Pedosphaera parvula Ellin514: one gene and its partner. Each later gene encodes a partner of the first gene's protein in a complex. Links are inferred from orthologs where the notes say so. Each region holds a gene or a part of one and is shown on either strand. Other genes may lie near its edges. The genes, in order: mnmE and CFLAV_RS08405.

Region 1 (7,265 bases):
TGATCACAATATCGGGCCGGGCATCCCCCGGAATGTTTAAGAAAGGATTAAAGCCGACGAGTATTGTCCTGGCTCCGCGACCTTTTGCTTCACCCAACGCACCCCAAACGAACGGGGTGCGACCACTGGCCGCGATTCCGACCACCACGTCCTTGCTGGTTACGGAACGAAATTCTATGGCTCTGGCACCGGCAACCGGATCATCTTCGGCTCCTTCAACAGAACGCCAAAGGGCACCCTGGCCACCGGCAATAATTCCCTGAACCATCTCAGGATCGCTACGAAAAGTGGGGGGACATTCGCTGGCATCGAGCACTCCCAGGCGACCGCTGGTGCCTGCGCCAACATAGAAAAGTCTGCCACCTTTTTTGAATGCCTGGGAAATGTATTTTACCGCCTGCTCGATGTGATCGCGCTCCTGCAGAATTGCCTGGGGAATCGCGGCGTCTTCCGACAACATCAGTTCGATGGACTGAGAGAGCGGCAGTTTATCCAGGTTCAGGGAGCGTGGATTGCGCTGTTCCGTGGGAGAAAGTTTTGCCATCTGGGACAAGGGCAATTCGGGAACGTGCGACTTAACAATTGTTTTCCTGGTGGACCGGACTGGCTTCAGCGATGCCGAGTGGCCACTCCAAATCTTTTGGGCCAGAATGACAGCGCCCCAGACACTCTCCCGCTCAAGAGGGGTAACCTGCGCGCCAGGCCAGAGCTTTTTGAGTTTATTGGAAATGCCCCTGGTAAATTGCGGCTGCTTCAAAAGAACGCTGCCCGAGAGAATAAAATGAACCGGCGCTTTCGGATTCGCCAATTGCCTAGCACAAGCAACTGCGTCTTCCACCAAGCTGGACTCGGCACTGGCAAGAATATCAGCCGCAATCTTATCGCCTTTTTTCCAGGCGACAAAAACCTCCGTGGCCAGGCTGGCGATGGTGGTTTTGTTGGCTGCCTGAGCCCAGGCAATCAGTTCATTAGGCTCGTTTAGTTCCAGTCGATGCAAAAGCTGCTGACCGAGCCGGGCCCAGGCGCCGTCGCGGTCATAGTAGAATACGACTGCCTTCAGGGCACGGAGACCAATTTCGTAACCACTCCCTTTATCGCCTAGAATATGTCCCCAGCCGCCGATCTTGCCGGTCTTGCCCGCCCGATTGCGGCCATAGCAGCAGGAGCCAGTTCCGCTAAGCATCAATATTCGTGCTTCAGCGTCTTCAACGTCCTTTTCGTCCGTGGCAGTCAGCGCTGTTTCCAGATCGTTGGTCGCGTACGCGGGGATTTGAGTCCAGACCTTGGAGGCAGCGTTGCGAATGCGTTCCCAATCGTTCTCAGTGCGTGCACCAGCCATGCCGATCGCCAAAGCATCGGGCTGCGGAAAAGCCTCAGCGATGGAGCGCAGGAGGCGAACCAGTTGAGCATCGTTGAGGAGTTTTACATTTGCTGGCCCGGCTTCAAATCGATGAAGAAAATGCCTGCGGGCGTCGGCAAGCAGGGCCACGGTACGAGTGCCGCCCCCTTCGATACCTAGGAACAACGGTCTGGCAGGCTGTTTTGTACTACTAATTGTCATTGACGCGGATTATCTTTAAATCCTTATTTTTTCAAAGCAATAAAGTGCTCAGTAATGTAAGTATTTGATGTAATATTGAATGTAATCGGGAAACCTGTATCCTGATGGGTGGTGCCCGTCCGGTCGGTCTAAAATGTTTTGAGTAAAGGAGGATACGAGGTTAATACTTAATTATGACTGGAACGGAACAGAGTATTTTGCAAACCCTGGTTGAGCTGGATGAAAAGGTGAAAGCCATGCCCACAACCAATCCCAAGCCAAATCTGCTGCCGGTTTTTGCCAGGCTGGATGAGCTGACGCGCCAATTACCAGTTCAGACTGCACCCGAGTTGCTCCATTATCTTCATAAAAAGAGTTATCAGAAGGCTCGTCTATTTCTTGAAGGTCAGGATGCTGAAAATGCACGTGGCAATTGCCATGGACATCAATAACTGAGCCGCGGCCACAATGCTACTCGATGACACCATTGCCGCCATCGCAACTCCTTTGGGTGAAGGTGGGTTGGCCGTTATTCGTCTTTCAGGGCGGGAAGCGTTAAGCATTGCGGACAAGAGCTTTCAACCCGTTGGCAAGTCTTCAATAAATCCGTCTGCTGCGCCGACTCACACGATCCATTATGGAAGAATCATTCGTCACGGACAGAGCGTGGACGAGGTCTTGTTGGCGGTCATGCGTGCACCAAGGACGTTGACCCGTGAAGATGTGGTGGAGATTACCTGCCACGGAGGTTTGCTGCCGGCGAAGCTGGTTTTGGACACCGTGTTGGAAAATGGCGCGAGGCTGGCGGAGCCCGGCGAATTTACGAAGCGGGCTTTTCTGAATGGCCGTATCGACCTGGCTCAAGCCGAAGCGGTGGCTGATTTAATTCACGCCCGGACGGAATTGGCCCTTACTGCCGCGAATGAACAACTCGCAGGGAAGCTTTCCCAAAGGATTAATGCTCTGCGGGATGACATGGTAAAAACGCTCGCGCATGTGGAAGCTCATATCGATTTTCCAGACGAGGACATCTCACCCGACACAAAGGTTAAATTAATTGGAAGATTGGAGCGGGGCCTGGAGTTTATGGAGGAACTGCTTCGCACTTCCAATGAGGGGCAGATTTTACGCCGGGGCATTCGTGCTGCGATCATAGGGCGTCCGAACGCGGGGAAATCGAGTTTGCTCAATCAACTGTTGGGGCGAGACCGCGCGATTGTTTCTCACATACCTGGGACAACCCGGGATACGATTGAAGAGACGGCCAATGTGCGTGGATTGCCGATTGTTTTTGTCGATACAGCGGGATTGCGCGAAGCGGGAGATGAAATCGAGGTTGAAGGAATCCGACGCAGCCGTGAGACATTGTCGAAGGCGGAGTTTATTTTGCACGTGTTGGATGCGTCCGAGCCGCTGACGATGGCGGATGAGAATTACCTGGCAGAGTTCAGCGACAAGAAGCGAATCCTTGTTCGCAACAAAATGGATTTACCGGCGAAGCTGGATTTGCAAACGGGAATTCATGCTCCTGTGGTTGAGGTGTGTTGCCTGAGCGGGAAGGGGATTGAAACTCTAAAGGATGCCATCAAATCAATGGTGTGGGCAGGAGAAATCCGGGCGGAAATGTTGCAAGTGATGATTAATTCGCGTCACCAGGAGGCACTGAATCGCGCCCGGTCAGCCACACAGCGAACCATCACGGCGCTCAAGGGGGATGAGACGTTGGAGTTGGTCGCAATGGATTTACGGATTGCGGTGAATGCGGTCGGCGAAATTGTAGGCAAGACCACGACCGAGGATATATTGGATTCGATTTTCAGTCAGTTTTGTATCGGGAAGTGAGCCGGAGCGGAAAAATAGATAAAGTCAAATGCGTTCCTCACAACAATTGCAGTTCTCCAAGCATTGTTGGGATGAGTTCTGAAACCGTGGGGTGTATGTGCATAGCCCGTTGCAAAACAGAGAAGGGGGCCTTGGCATACATGGTGTCCAGGATGCAATGAATGACTTCGTCGCCGCCAGTGCCCAGTATTGCCGCGCCGAGGATTTGCTTCGTTTCATTGTCGATTACAACCTGCATGAGACCCAGAGTCTCACCCTTTTCCACCGCACGCATGACGTGCGTCATGGGGCGGGTGCCAATCAGCGCCGGGCGCCCGGATTTTCGGACTTGATCCACCGTCATGCCCGCTCTGCCGAGTGGCGGATCGATGTAGAGTGCATAGGCGGGAATACGGTCGCTCACTTTGCGCGATTCCTTATCCAATAAGTTGGCCGCCACGATTTCAAAGTCATTGTACGCCGTGTGAGTGAAAGCGCCCTTCCCATTGCAATCGCCCAAAGCCCAGACACCGGGAACGTTGGTTTTAAGTTCATCATCCACCACGAGGTAGCCATGCTTGTCCACGCGGATGCCTGCCTTGTCCAAGCCAAGATCATCTGTATTTGGCTGACGCCCGACCGCCAGCAACAGGTGCGACCCGGTTACCTCCGGCGGGCCCTCTGCACAATCGAGCCCGGCTGTGATTTGTCCTCCTTTTCTTCCAAAGCTGATGCAGGTGGCGTTCAGACGTATGTCAATTCCCTCATGTTCCAAAATGTCTTTGATGGCGGCGGAAACATTTTCATCTTCATGTTGAATCAAACGGGGCGCCATTTCGACTATGGTCACGCGGCTTCCAAAACGGCGGAACATTTGTCCAAACTCCAACCCGATATAACTGCCTCCGATTGTGATGAGATGCTCGGGAACCAAATCGATGTTTAACAGCGATGAGTTTGTGGTAAAGGGAACCTGGTCGATTCCCGGCAAAGCCGGTATGCGTGCCCGTGTGCCCACATTGATAAAAGTCCGCTCTGCACCAAGCACTGTGTCACCCACTCTCACGGTGTGAGCCGATTCGAATCGCGCCGATCCCAGGTAGACCGTGCAGTTGCGCATGTTTCGAAGCCATGATTCAACTGATTTGCTTGAATTATTTACGATCTCATCCTTCCGGGCCTTGACCCGTTTCATGTCCACGCTGACTTGCCCATTAATGACAACTCCAAAATCGCCAGCGCGTCGTGCGAGATGTGCGGCATAGGCACTTGCCACCATTGTTTTTGTGGGGGTGCAGCCCGTGTTGACACAGGTACCGCCGAACCGTTCCCGTTCGATAATTGCGACCTTCATGCCAGCCTGGCTCAAACGCTCTGCCAGAGATGGTCCTGCCTGGCCGGTGCCGATGATGATTGCGTCGTAAGTAACTGTCATAACCCCTCGCAGGCGTAACGTTCCCCAGTCGTAATGCGCATTCAACTATATTGTTTCAAGAATGTTGTCTTCTGAACTTTGTGAAATCCCAATCTGGCTCATCAATGATGTCATCAAACTCCTGGTTTCATTCTGGTTACAATTGCCTGCTTGGCGTTTCTTGAGGCAAGCTGCTAGGCTGTCTTCATGAGTGATTTGTTGATCGGCCTTCTTGGCGTTCTGGTAGCCACTAACCAGCCGGCAGCCATCAGCAATCTTGCCAATCAAACTGTTGGCATTTCTGTCGCGGTTCCGAACGACCCAGTTGAAAAGGAATTCCAGAAAGTGATGCAGGAAGATGATGCCGCCCAGGCCGAAGTGGATAAATGGCGTCAAGAAAGTAAAACCGTCAGCAAGAAAACCGGAGAGGCATCCAGCTCTGATCTTGGCGAACGGATACGAAAGCGTTTGGTCCCAGTCAGAAAATCGTATGATGAATTAATTCACCGCTACCCTGATTATGCTCCTGCCCGCCTGACCTATGGCAGTTTCCTGAATCAGACGGGCGATGAACATGCTGCCTCCCAACAATGGGAGAAAGCCCGCGAACTGGATCCAAAGAATGGCGCTTCCTGGAATAATCTGGCCAATTATTACGGTGAACACGGCCCCGTAAAGAAGGCTTTCGAGTATTACTCCAAAGCGATCGAAATCGATCCGGTTGAACCTCTTTACCTGAGCAACTTTGCCGACACCGTCTCCCTCTTTCGCAAGGAAGCGATGGTTTATTACCACCTGGATGAACAACAAGTGTTTATAAAGGCACTGGGACTTTACCAGCAGGCTTTGAAGCTCGACCCGAAGAACTTCAAATTAGCCCAGGATCTGGCACAAACATATTATGGGATTAAACCAACTCCGACTGATGCCGCCCTGAACGCCTGGACCAATGTTTTAAATCTTGCTGCCAGTGATTTCGAAAAGCAGGGGGTTTATCTTCATCTTGCCCGTTTCAAACTCAACGCAAACCGATTTGATGAAGCTCGCGAACAGCTTAAGGACGTCACTGATGAAAGTTACCAGGAGCGGAAGCGGAGTCTTTTGAAGAATATTGAAGCCAGGCAGCCCAAATCGAATTAACTGGATAGGCAACAGACTCTGCACTTCCTTCCTGTAAACTGAGCCATCCAATTCTCCCAAAAGCTGCCAGACAATGTAGCTTTTGCCGCTATGCCATGATTTGGTGCCGCTGATTTTCAAGGTTGGACATTGGCAAAAGCTTGCCTTGGCCTCTCCACGTATTACTTTATGCGGAGGTGAAGATTCTGTTTATTGGAGATATTGTGGGCGAACCAGGGCGGCGGGCGGTGAAAGAACTCCTCCCTCGTTTGCGTCGGCAGCATGAATTGGATGTTATCATAGCCAACGGAGAAAACTCCGCGGGTGGTTCCGGTATTACTCCCAAGACTGCGGAGGAAATTTTTGCTGCTGGCGTCCACATTATAACCAGCGGTGACCATCTCTGGGATCAAAAGGAAGTCATTGGTTTGCTCCAAAATGAATCCCGTTTTATCCGCCCGCTCAATTATCCTCAGGGGACGCCTGGCCAGGGCAGTTACATCTTTCAACCTCCCAGCCAGGCACCCGTGGCCATTCTTAACCTGCAAGGCCGCACCTTCATGCCACCTCTGGAGAATCCCTTCACCTACGCACGAGCAGAAGTCGAGAAGTTGCGCCAAAAAGCGAAGATCATTTTTGTCGATTTCCATGCGGAAGCAACCTCTGAGAAAATTGCACTGGCCCGCATGCTGGATGGCCAGGTCAGTGCAGTCGTCGGCACCCATACCCATGTCCAGACGGCGGATGAACAAGTCTTTCCCGGAGGCACAGCTTATTTAACCGATGCCGGCTTCACCGGTCCGCACGATAGCGTCATTGGCCGTGACATTGATGCCGTCGTCAAGCGCTTTTTAACACTCCAGCCGCAACGTTTCACGGTCGCCGAAAATGGAGTGAAGCTGCAAGGCGCGGTTGTGGATATCGAAGAAACCACCGGTCGTGCCCGCAGCATTATTCGTATTTCAGAATCCATTCCCAATCGTCCCGTCGAACAACAATCTTGAGCCTCAGCCATATAAATGGAGCTCATGGTGGCGGTTGTATGGCAAAAGAAGTAAATTAAGGTCGTAACATGGCCAAGCCAGTCAAATCACAATGGGATTTTGGTGAGTTGTTTCCCCGGGAAGCAACCCGCACTGTGCTCACCGTTTCCGAAGTGACTTCCAAGGTAAAGGGATTGCTTGAACGCCAGATTGGCCAGGTTTGGGTGACTGGTGAAGTGACCAACTTTCGCGCGCAAAGTTCCGGCCACTTTTATTTCACCATCAAGGATGTTGAATCGCAACTCAGTTGTGTTTTGTTTCGCAATGATGCCCGGGACAGCCGCAATTTCATTCAAGACGGCCGCAAAGTCATCCTGCAAGGTGAGCT
Region 2 (7,408 bases), on another replicon or contig:
CGGTTTCATCATCGACGAGGCGGATGAAAATTTCCTTGCCGAGCTGTTGCTGCAAATCGACGAGCACCGGTCGCAATTGTTCGCTGTCGTAACCGGAAACTTTTAGAAATACCTTGTGGTCGTTGGCAGTGGCCAATTCAACGCGCGTGCCGGGCTGATTACCTCCAGCGATGAGGAAACTCGCCCAGGGATGAGTGACTTTGAAAGGAACTGAAGTGAGGGTGCCTTTTGCCTTGTCGCCCGCGACTTCGTAGGTGCCGATCCAGTAATCACCCTGGTGATTACTCTTCATGTCTCCGCGACGAGGAGAGACAGTGTCACCACGAATAGGTTGCTTCTCGAATGCCTGGCCGACGGCTGTCCAATCTTTAAGCGTGCCGTTTTCAAAGTCGAGGTTGAGTGGCTTGCCATCCTTGCCCGCGGGTTTGATCGGCCCGGCATCCGCAGCCAATAGATTCAATGCGGTGAACAGAGCGGCGATGCCTAAACATGAAGTGCGAAGGAGCGATTTCATTCAAATGAAAGTGTTAGCTGACTAAATGCAGACGTCGTATTCTGCACGGCATTCAACTTCAATTTTCGATTAATGAGGAGAGCAGTTATTTTACGGCCGCTTGCTTTTCCCCGGACGATTTGGCAACGGGTTTGGGTTGTGCTTTTTCCCATTCGGACTTGCTGACTTTTTTGGCTTCCTGCAAAAGGACAAATGTTCCCTTTTTGTTGCCAACCACGATGTCGGGTAATTTGTCCTTATTAATATTGCCGGCGACCACCTGTGTGCCAACGCCGGAGTTATCATCGATCAGGTAAGGCACAAAATCCGCCTGGCCTTTTCCTTTGCGTACGAGTTTGAACCAATACACCACTGCGGGGTCAGAAGGATCGACATCCCCGTGATTGCCATGAGCCCAGAAACGTTTTCCAGTGACGATGTCTTTCAAGCCGTCACCGTCCATATCAATCAGGTCAACAGAGTGGAGCTGGGAAAAAGTGACGCCGTATTCGTTCGGCTCCTTTTTTTCGTTTAAGAGGATGTGCTGCTTGAAGGAGATTTCTCCGTTTTCAGTAATCTGTTCATACCAGGCCAGCCCATAGCCGTGCGCATTGAGGGCGGTGATGACGTCGTTTTTGCCATCGCCATTGACGTCATAGGCATACATTTGGGAGCTACCATGGCCGGGAGCAAACGGGAATTTATGAAACTTCCAGACGGGATCGCCTGCAAGTGAAGCGGGCTGTTCCCACCAGCCGCCAGCTTCGAGGAGATCCATGCGTCCATCGCCGTTAATGTCCCCTACTCCGAGGCCGTGGGTGAACTTGTGCCAATTGCCTTTTTGTGAAATGGGATGGAAGGTCCAGGGTTTTTCGGGATGTTGCCAATCTGCAGTGGCGTAACCGAAGTAACCGCCCGAGTTACAAATGATGTCAGGCTTGCCATCGCCGTTAATGTCCTGGAAAGTTGGCGATTCGTTATCGACCATGTCGAAGACCTGGTGCCGTTGCCAATGACCTTCCCTGCCCTTCGGGTTTTCATACCAGACGGCTTCCTTGCCAGGGAATCCGTATATCATGATGTCATCCCAGCCGTCGCCATTGAAGTCGTAGGTGAACGCGAAGAAATTATCGGAGTAGGTGTTGTTCACGCCGAGGGCTCCTTCGAAACCTTCGACCTTTTCTTCGGTGCCGTCAGCTTTCTTTAATTTGAAGCTGGTGTTTGCGGGATAATATTCGTGGCGCTTTTGAAAATCGGGGCCTTCGTACCAATAGGGGCCGGAGACGACGTCCATTATGCCATCGTGATTGAAGTCGCCAAAGTTTGCCCCTTCGCCCCAGAACTTATCGGTGAGCTGAATCTTTTTAAACGTGTGGACCGTGTAATCCTTGGCTGAAGCGCTGAGAAGAGCGCTCAGAGATAGTACGACCGCAGTGAAGGAAAGCTTGAGCATTTCCTATCTTTTGCAGTTCTCTGAGAGAGGGTCAAGCCCGTGACAGCTTTAGTCCGAAATTAAAAGATGTAATATGTATGGAACTGCGGAAAGTACGAAGAGATTCGTATAATGCTTATTTGGCGGGTTGGGCTTGGTATGGTTTGAATTCATTGAAGTCTCCTGCCTATCAACAGCAGCCTTCCGGCTCCGATGAACAGTTCCCGTCCGTGGCCGAGGTTGCCGCAGGTGTTACGGCTGGAACGCCGCGCTTGAGCCACACCATTAGGATTCCGATATCTGAAGGCGAAACGCCGGAGATGCGGGATGCCTGGCCAAGTGTCGCTGGCCGAATCTTTTTAAGTTTTTGGCGAGCTTCTGTTCGAAGGCTGTGAACGGTATCGTAGTCGAAAGCGGTGGGAATTTGTTTATCTTCCAAGGTCTTGAACTTCTCTACTTCCAGTTCCTGGCGGTCGATGTAGCCCTCATATTTGATGGCGATTTCCACCTGTTGGATTACGTCTTCAGACAGATCGGTGCGCTTCCCTGGTAAGTCCTGATAAGTGACTTGGGGTCTTCGGAGCAACTGTGCCAATAGATCCGTACCTTGACGGGTCTTTTCCAGACGGTCGATTTCCGCGGCGATGGCTTCCCTTTTGGCCTTGAACTTTATGTAATTCCGTTCAGGCAGGAGTCCGATTTGATGGCCAGTTTCGGATAAGCGGAGATCGGCGTTATCCTGGCGAAGAATCAAACGGTATTCGGCCCGGGACGTGAACATGCGGTAGGGTTCGATGGTTCCCTTGGTCACGAGGTCGTCTATGAGCACTCCTATATAGGCCTGATCTCGCCTCAGAATGATAGGTTCCTTCCCCTGCACTTTCCGTGCGGCGTTGATTCCCGCCATCAATCCTTGGGCTCCAGCTTCTTCGTAGCCGGAGGTGCCATTGATTTGGCCGGCCAGAAAGAGGTGCGAGCAGACCTTGGTTTCCAGTGACGGGTAAAGCTGGGTCGGGAAGGCAAAGTCATATTCCACGGCATAGGCGGGTCGGAGGATTTCTGCGTTCTCGCAGCCGATGATTGTTTGCACCATTTGGACTTGAACCTCGTAGGGCAGACAGGTGGAAAATCCGTTTACATAGATCTCGTCCGTCGCGATTCCCTCTGGTTCCAGGAATATCTGTTGCCGCTCCTTTTCTGGAAACTTTACAATTTTATCTTCTATGGAGGGACAATACCGGGGGCCGACTCCTTCAATGACGCCGGAATACATGGGAGACTTGTGGATATTCTCCCGGATGATCTTGGCGGTAGCATCTGTGGTATACGTTATATAGCAATGAAGCTGGCCGTTTAAGCGATCCAAGATTGAGCCGGGCGGATATTTGCCCGCTGAGTGGCCAATATCCCGTGGATTGACCCCAGAATGTTCCACGTGGAACAAATCATCCTTCCAATAGGTAAAAAAAGGAATAGGTTCGTCGCCGCTTTGCTCCGCGGTCTTGGTGAAATCAATCGACCGGCGGAGCAGGCGAGGGGGCGTGCCGGTCTTCAGACGACCTAATTCCAGACCGACTTCTTTCAGCGAGGCCGAAAGGTTCATGGCGGCGGACTCCCCGGCGCGGCCTCCGGATTGTTGATTCTGGCCTATGTGCATCAAGCCTCGAAGAAAAGTGCCGGTGGTAATGACGACCGTAGCGGATAGGTATTGGACTTCCAAGGAGGTTTCAACCCCGGTGACCTGCCCGTTCTGGTGAACCAATTTGATGGTTTGGCCCTGCTTAACATCCAGATTGGGTTCGCGCTCGCAGACCCATTTAAGTCGGAATTGGTAGGCTTTCTTATCGCACTGAGCGCGGGGAGCCCAGACGGCTGGACCCTTTTTAGTATTGAGCATCCGAAACTGAAGGCCTGTCATGTCCGTGGCTTTGCCCATCTCGCCGCCAAGGGCATCGATCTCCCGGGTAAGATGGCCTTTGGCCAAGCCGCCAATGGCGGGGTTGCAGGACATCTGGCCGATGGTATCGGCATTGATCGTGAGCAGCAGGGTTTGACAACCCATGCGGGCGGCGGCCAGTGCGGCCTCAACACCTGCATGGCCGGCACCCACTACAATGACATCGTACTTCTTCGGATAAACAAACATTACTGCATTCTTTGATAGGTGGCATCGAAAGGACTTTTAGCGGGAGTCTTTTTGACGCCGTGATCAGGATTTGCAGCCATGTGTTCGCAAACTTTAAAAACGGTTTCGAAGTCGTCGTGAGCTCCTATGCCACTTGCTATTTGGGCAGAGGTCAAAGCATGGCCGCGCTTTTCGATTAAATAATTCAGGATTCTGCGCTGTAAGTCAATGACAGCAGCAGCGGCTTTTTTGCCGGCCTCGACGCCTGGTTGGTGATAGGCGTTTATGTTAACTAATGATGCGTACAGCCCTACGGCCCGTTCATAAAGAGCAATAAGCAAGCCGACGGAGAAAGGAGTTACAGACTGCAACGTTAACGTAATCGATTCCCTGCCATTTTCATACAAAGCCTGCCGTGTTCCGAGGAAAAAGCCTTCCAAATAGTCGCCGGAAGTTACATTGGGATCCACTTCGATAGATTTTCCATCCCGGTCCTTCAAAACTTCGATAAAGGTCACAAAAAAGTTCAAAATGCCTTCTCTAAGTTGTTGAACATAAGAATGTTGGTCGGTGGAACCTTTATTGCCGAAGACTGCGATCCCTTGGTTTACGACTTTGCCATCGAGGTCTTTCTCTTTTCCAAGTGACTCCATGATAAGCTGTTGCGAATATTTTGAAAAGAATTCCAGCCGATCCTTGTAGGGCAGGATGACCATGTTCTTGGTTCCCTTGCCGTTGCCAATATAATACCACATCAATGCCAATTGAGCGGATGGGTTTTGGTTTATATCGGTTTGGCGGGTGATATCGTCGCAAGCCTTGGCTCCCGAGAGCATCTCATCAATATCGATGCCTTGAAGGGCGGCGGGGAGAAGACCAACGGCAGAAAGTTCGCTGGTGCGACCGCCTACCCAATCCCACATCGGGAAGCGACGTATCCAGTTGTTGTTTTTGGCATAATTATCCAACTCACTCAAAGAGCCGGTGACGGCGACCGCGTGGGTGGGGAACTTCAGACCTGCGCGTTCATAGGCTACCTGGGCTTCGAGCATGCCATTACGGGTTTCCTTGGTGCCGCCCGATTTGGAGATCACAACGGTCAGCGTTTCGCCCAATTGGCCATTCAACTCGGCCAGAACCTTGTCCATGCCATCGGGATCGGTGTTATCAAAGAAGAAGATGGACATTTTATCCGTTTTGGGGTGACCCAAGGCGTGGGCAACGAATTGGGGTCCAAGAGCCGAACCGCCAATTCCGATAACCAACAAATTCTTGAAGGGGCCTTTGGAGCCTTTGATCGCGCCACTATGTACCTGGGCCGCAAATTCCTTGATTGAGGCGAGCGTATCCTCGATTTCCTTTTGAATTGTTTTGGTGGGAGCGAGTGCGGGATTGCGCAGCCAGTAATGTCCAACCATGCGTTTTTCGTCAGGGTTGGCGATGCCACCTTTTTCCAGTTCAGCCATGGCAATCAAGGCTTTCTGGATGGGTGTCTTCATGGAAGCGAGAAAATCGGCGCTGAAATTCATGCGGCTCAGGTCGATGGCGAGGCCGAGGGAAGGGAATTCGGTATAATACTTCTGAAATCGCGGCCAAAGTTCAGTTTTGGAAAAGCTCATAGTTGTGGGGCTAGCCTACTGCATGTGGAAGGAGAAATAAACCAGCATTTGAAAATACAAACGGGCAGGGGATGACAGAGTGGTTTTCATGCAGGGCGGACACATCTATATCTAAATCGATTCTCCCCTCAGAATGTGTGCCGTCACTCCATTTCTCTCGACACGAAGTCCAACCGTTTTTAAAATACCCTTATTACCCGGCTCCAATAAGGGTATTTTAGTTTTTATTCTTTGCATCAGATCTGACATAGATCTTAATCCTGGGCCTAGAGGACAACGGAATTGACCATATCACAATTATAGATCACGTAGCAAACGAGCTGATCGATTATTTGCGACCATAGTTATGAAGCGATTCTTTACATTAGTTTTTCTTTTAGGCATATTTTCGTCTTCGTTAATTGGATGTGCCCACAATCGACAGATATGCATTAAGGTAGTTGATGCCCAAACGAGAACCCCGCTCGCTGGAGTGCAGACAACGTGGCGGCAAGACAGGTCGGATCTATTCCGTGGCTCAGCTCACATTGCTCCTACGAATCTTCCACCTTCCGGACCCGATGGAATCATCAGAGTTGAAGCACAGCCTGGCGTTACATGGAAGGGCAGCTTTATATTTTCTTGCCCTGGATGCCAGAAGCTTTACGGGTTCTATGCACCGAAATATTTGAATTTAGCAGAGACGGTAGATGACGAGGATGGCGATTTCGTCCTGGAACAACCGATTGTTTCAGCAGCCGTCACCAATGGATGCTTCATTGTCCCGATGGCGAAGAAAAATCGCACACACTCATCCGAATGGTTACCTTAGTTTCTCAACCGCAGACATAATGGCGTTGTGGCAGCAAGACCAATTGAGTAGCGTCTTAATTAATCCCAAAACTGGTCTTGGAAAAAGACTCAGCGTCAGCGGAAACTGAGAAGGCGTCACACATTAGGGCATTGGGTCAAGAGATAAAAAGGTATCGTTCCCAATTATTTTTCTTTAGCGGGTCGAGGACGGTCTCCGTTGGTCTCGTTGCATTTATTTGTTCTAGTGGTTCCGACCGGTTCCATATTCGCCGTGGCAGGATTTCGGAGTTGAACCAATTTGTAATCCGGCTGTGTTTAAACCGGATTGCTGCGGCATTCAGAGGCATCTGCGCTGGTTTTATGACAATCAGCTTGAACTTCTTCCCTTATTCCATTAGCAATCCTCACTTGAACCAATAAGAAAGAATATAAACATGCCAGCCGCTTTTCCAAAAATTTCCAAGATTCAGTTCGAAGGACCACAATCCAAAAACCCTCTCGCGTTCAAGCATTACAACGAGAGTGAAATCATCGAGGGCAAGACAATGAAGGATTGGTTGCGCTTTTCGGTGGTGTATTGGCACACCTTCCGCAATCAGCTCTCCGACCCATTTGGCGCCGGCACAGCCATTCGCCCCTGGGACGATGGAACCAACTCGGTGAAGAATGCGCAGAACCGGGTGCGGGTGGCTTTTGAGTTTATTGAAAAATTGGGCGCGCCGTTTTATGCCTTTCACGATCGTGACGTGGCACCGGAAGGAAAGAGTTTAAGCGAGAGCAACAAGAATCTGGATGCGGTGGTGAAGGTGCTGAAGGAAGAGCAAAAGCGGACCGGCATCAAATTGCTTTGGGGCACGGCTTGCTTGTTTGCTCATCCCCGTTATGCCCACGGGGCGGCGACGAGTTGCAATGCCGATGTATTTGCGTATGCGGCGGCGCAGGTGAAG

Evidence for each region.
Region 2: the proteins of mnmE (region 1) and CFLAV_RS08405 are in contact, whole or in part, in a solved structure (PDB 9HIP), measured with the Escherichia coli proteins. The link is inferred for Pedosphaera parvula Ellin514 from one-to-one orthologs.

The regions. Positions count from the first base shown.
Region 1 is NZ_ABOX02000019.1:80,528-87,792, forward strand. The notes cover bases 1,339-4,195. They hold mnmE (tRNA uridine-5-carboxymethylaminomethyl(34) synthesis GTPase MnmE), read left to right. Parts: upstream 1,339-2,008; coding sequence 2,009-3,382; downstream 3,383-4,195. Other genes in these bases: murQ (N-acetylmuramic acid 6-phosphate etherase), read right to left, coding at 1,339-1,561; CFLAV_RS15875 (hypothetical protein), read left to right, coding at 1,735-1,992; CFLAV_RS15885 (FAD-containing oxidoreductase), read right to left, coding at 3,420-4,195. Also shown: more of murQ, read right to left, coding at 1-1,338; more of CFLAV_RS15885, read right to left, coding at 4,196-4,796; CFLAV_RS15890 (tetratricopeptide repeat protein), read left to right, coding at 4,983-5,915; CFLAV_RS15895 (TIGR00282 family metallophosphoesterase), read left to right, coding at 6,092-6,898; xseA (exodeoxyribonuclease VII large subunit), read left to right, coding at 6,967-7,265. UniProt on the Escherichia coli protein: Exhibits a very high intrinsic GTPase hydrolysis rate. Involved in the addition of a carboxymethylaminomethyl (cmnm) group at the wobble position (U34) of certain tRNAs, forming tRNA-cmnm(5)s(2)U34.
Region 2 is NZ_ABOX02000008.1:98,220-105,627, forward strand. The notes cover bases 1,594-4,593. They hold CFLAV_RS08405 (tRNA uridine-5-carboxymethylaminomethyl modification enzyme MnmG/GidA), read right to left. Parts: upstream 4,072-4,593; coding sequence 2,116-4,071; downstream 1,594-2,115. Other genes in these bases: CFLAV_RS08400 (FG-GAP repeat domain-containing protein), read right to left, coding at 1,594-1,946; CFLAV_RS08410 (glucose-6-phosphate isomerase), read right to left, coding at 4,071-4,593. In the rest of the region: CFLAV_RS08395 (PVC-type heme-binding CxxCH protein), read right to left, coding at 1-514; more of CFLAV_RS08400, read right to left, coding at 600-1,593; more of CFLAV_RS08410, read right to left, coding at 4,594-5,669; xylA (xylose isomerase), read left to right, coding at 6,896-7,408. UniProt on the Escherichia coli protein: NAD-binding protein involved in the addition of a carboxymethylaminomethyl (cmnm) group at the wobble position (U34) of certain tRNAs, forming tRNA-cmnm(5)s(2)U34.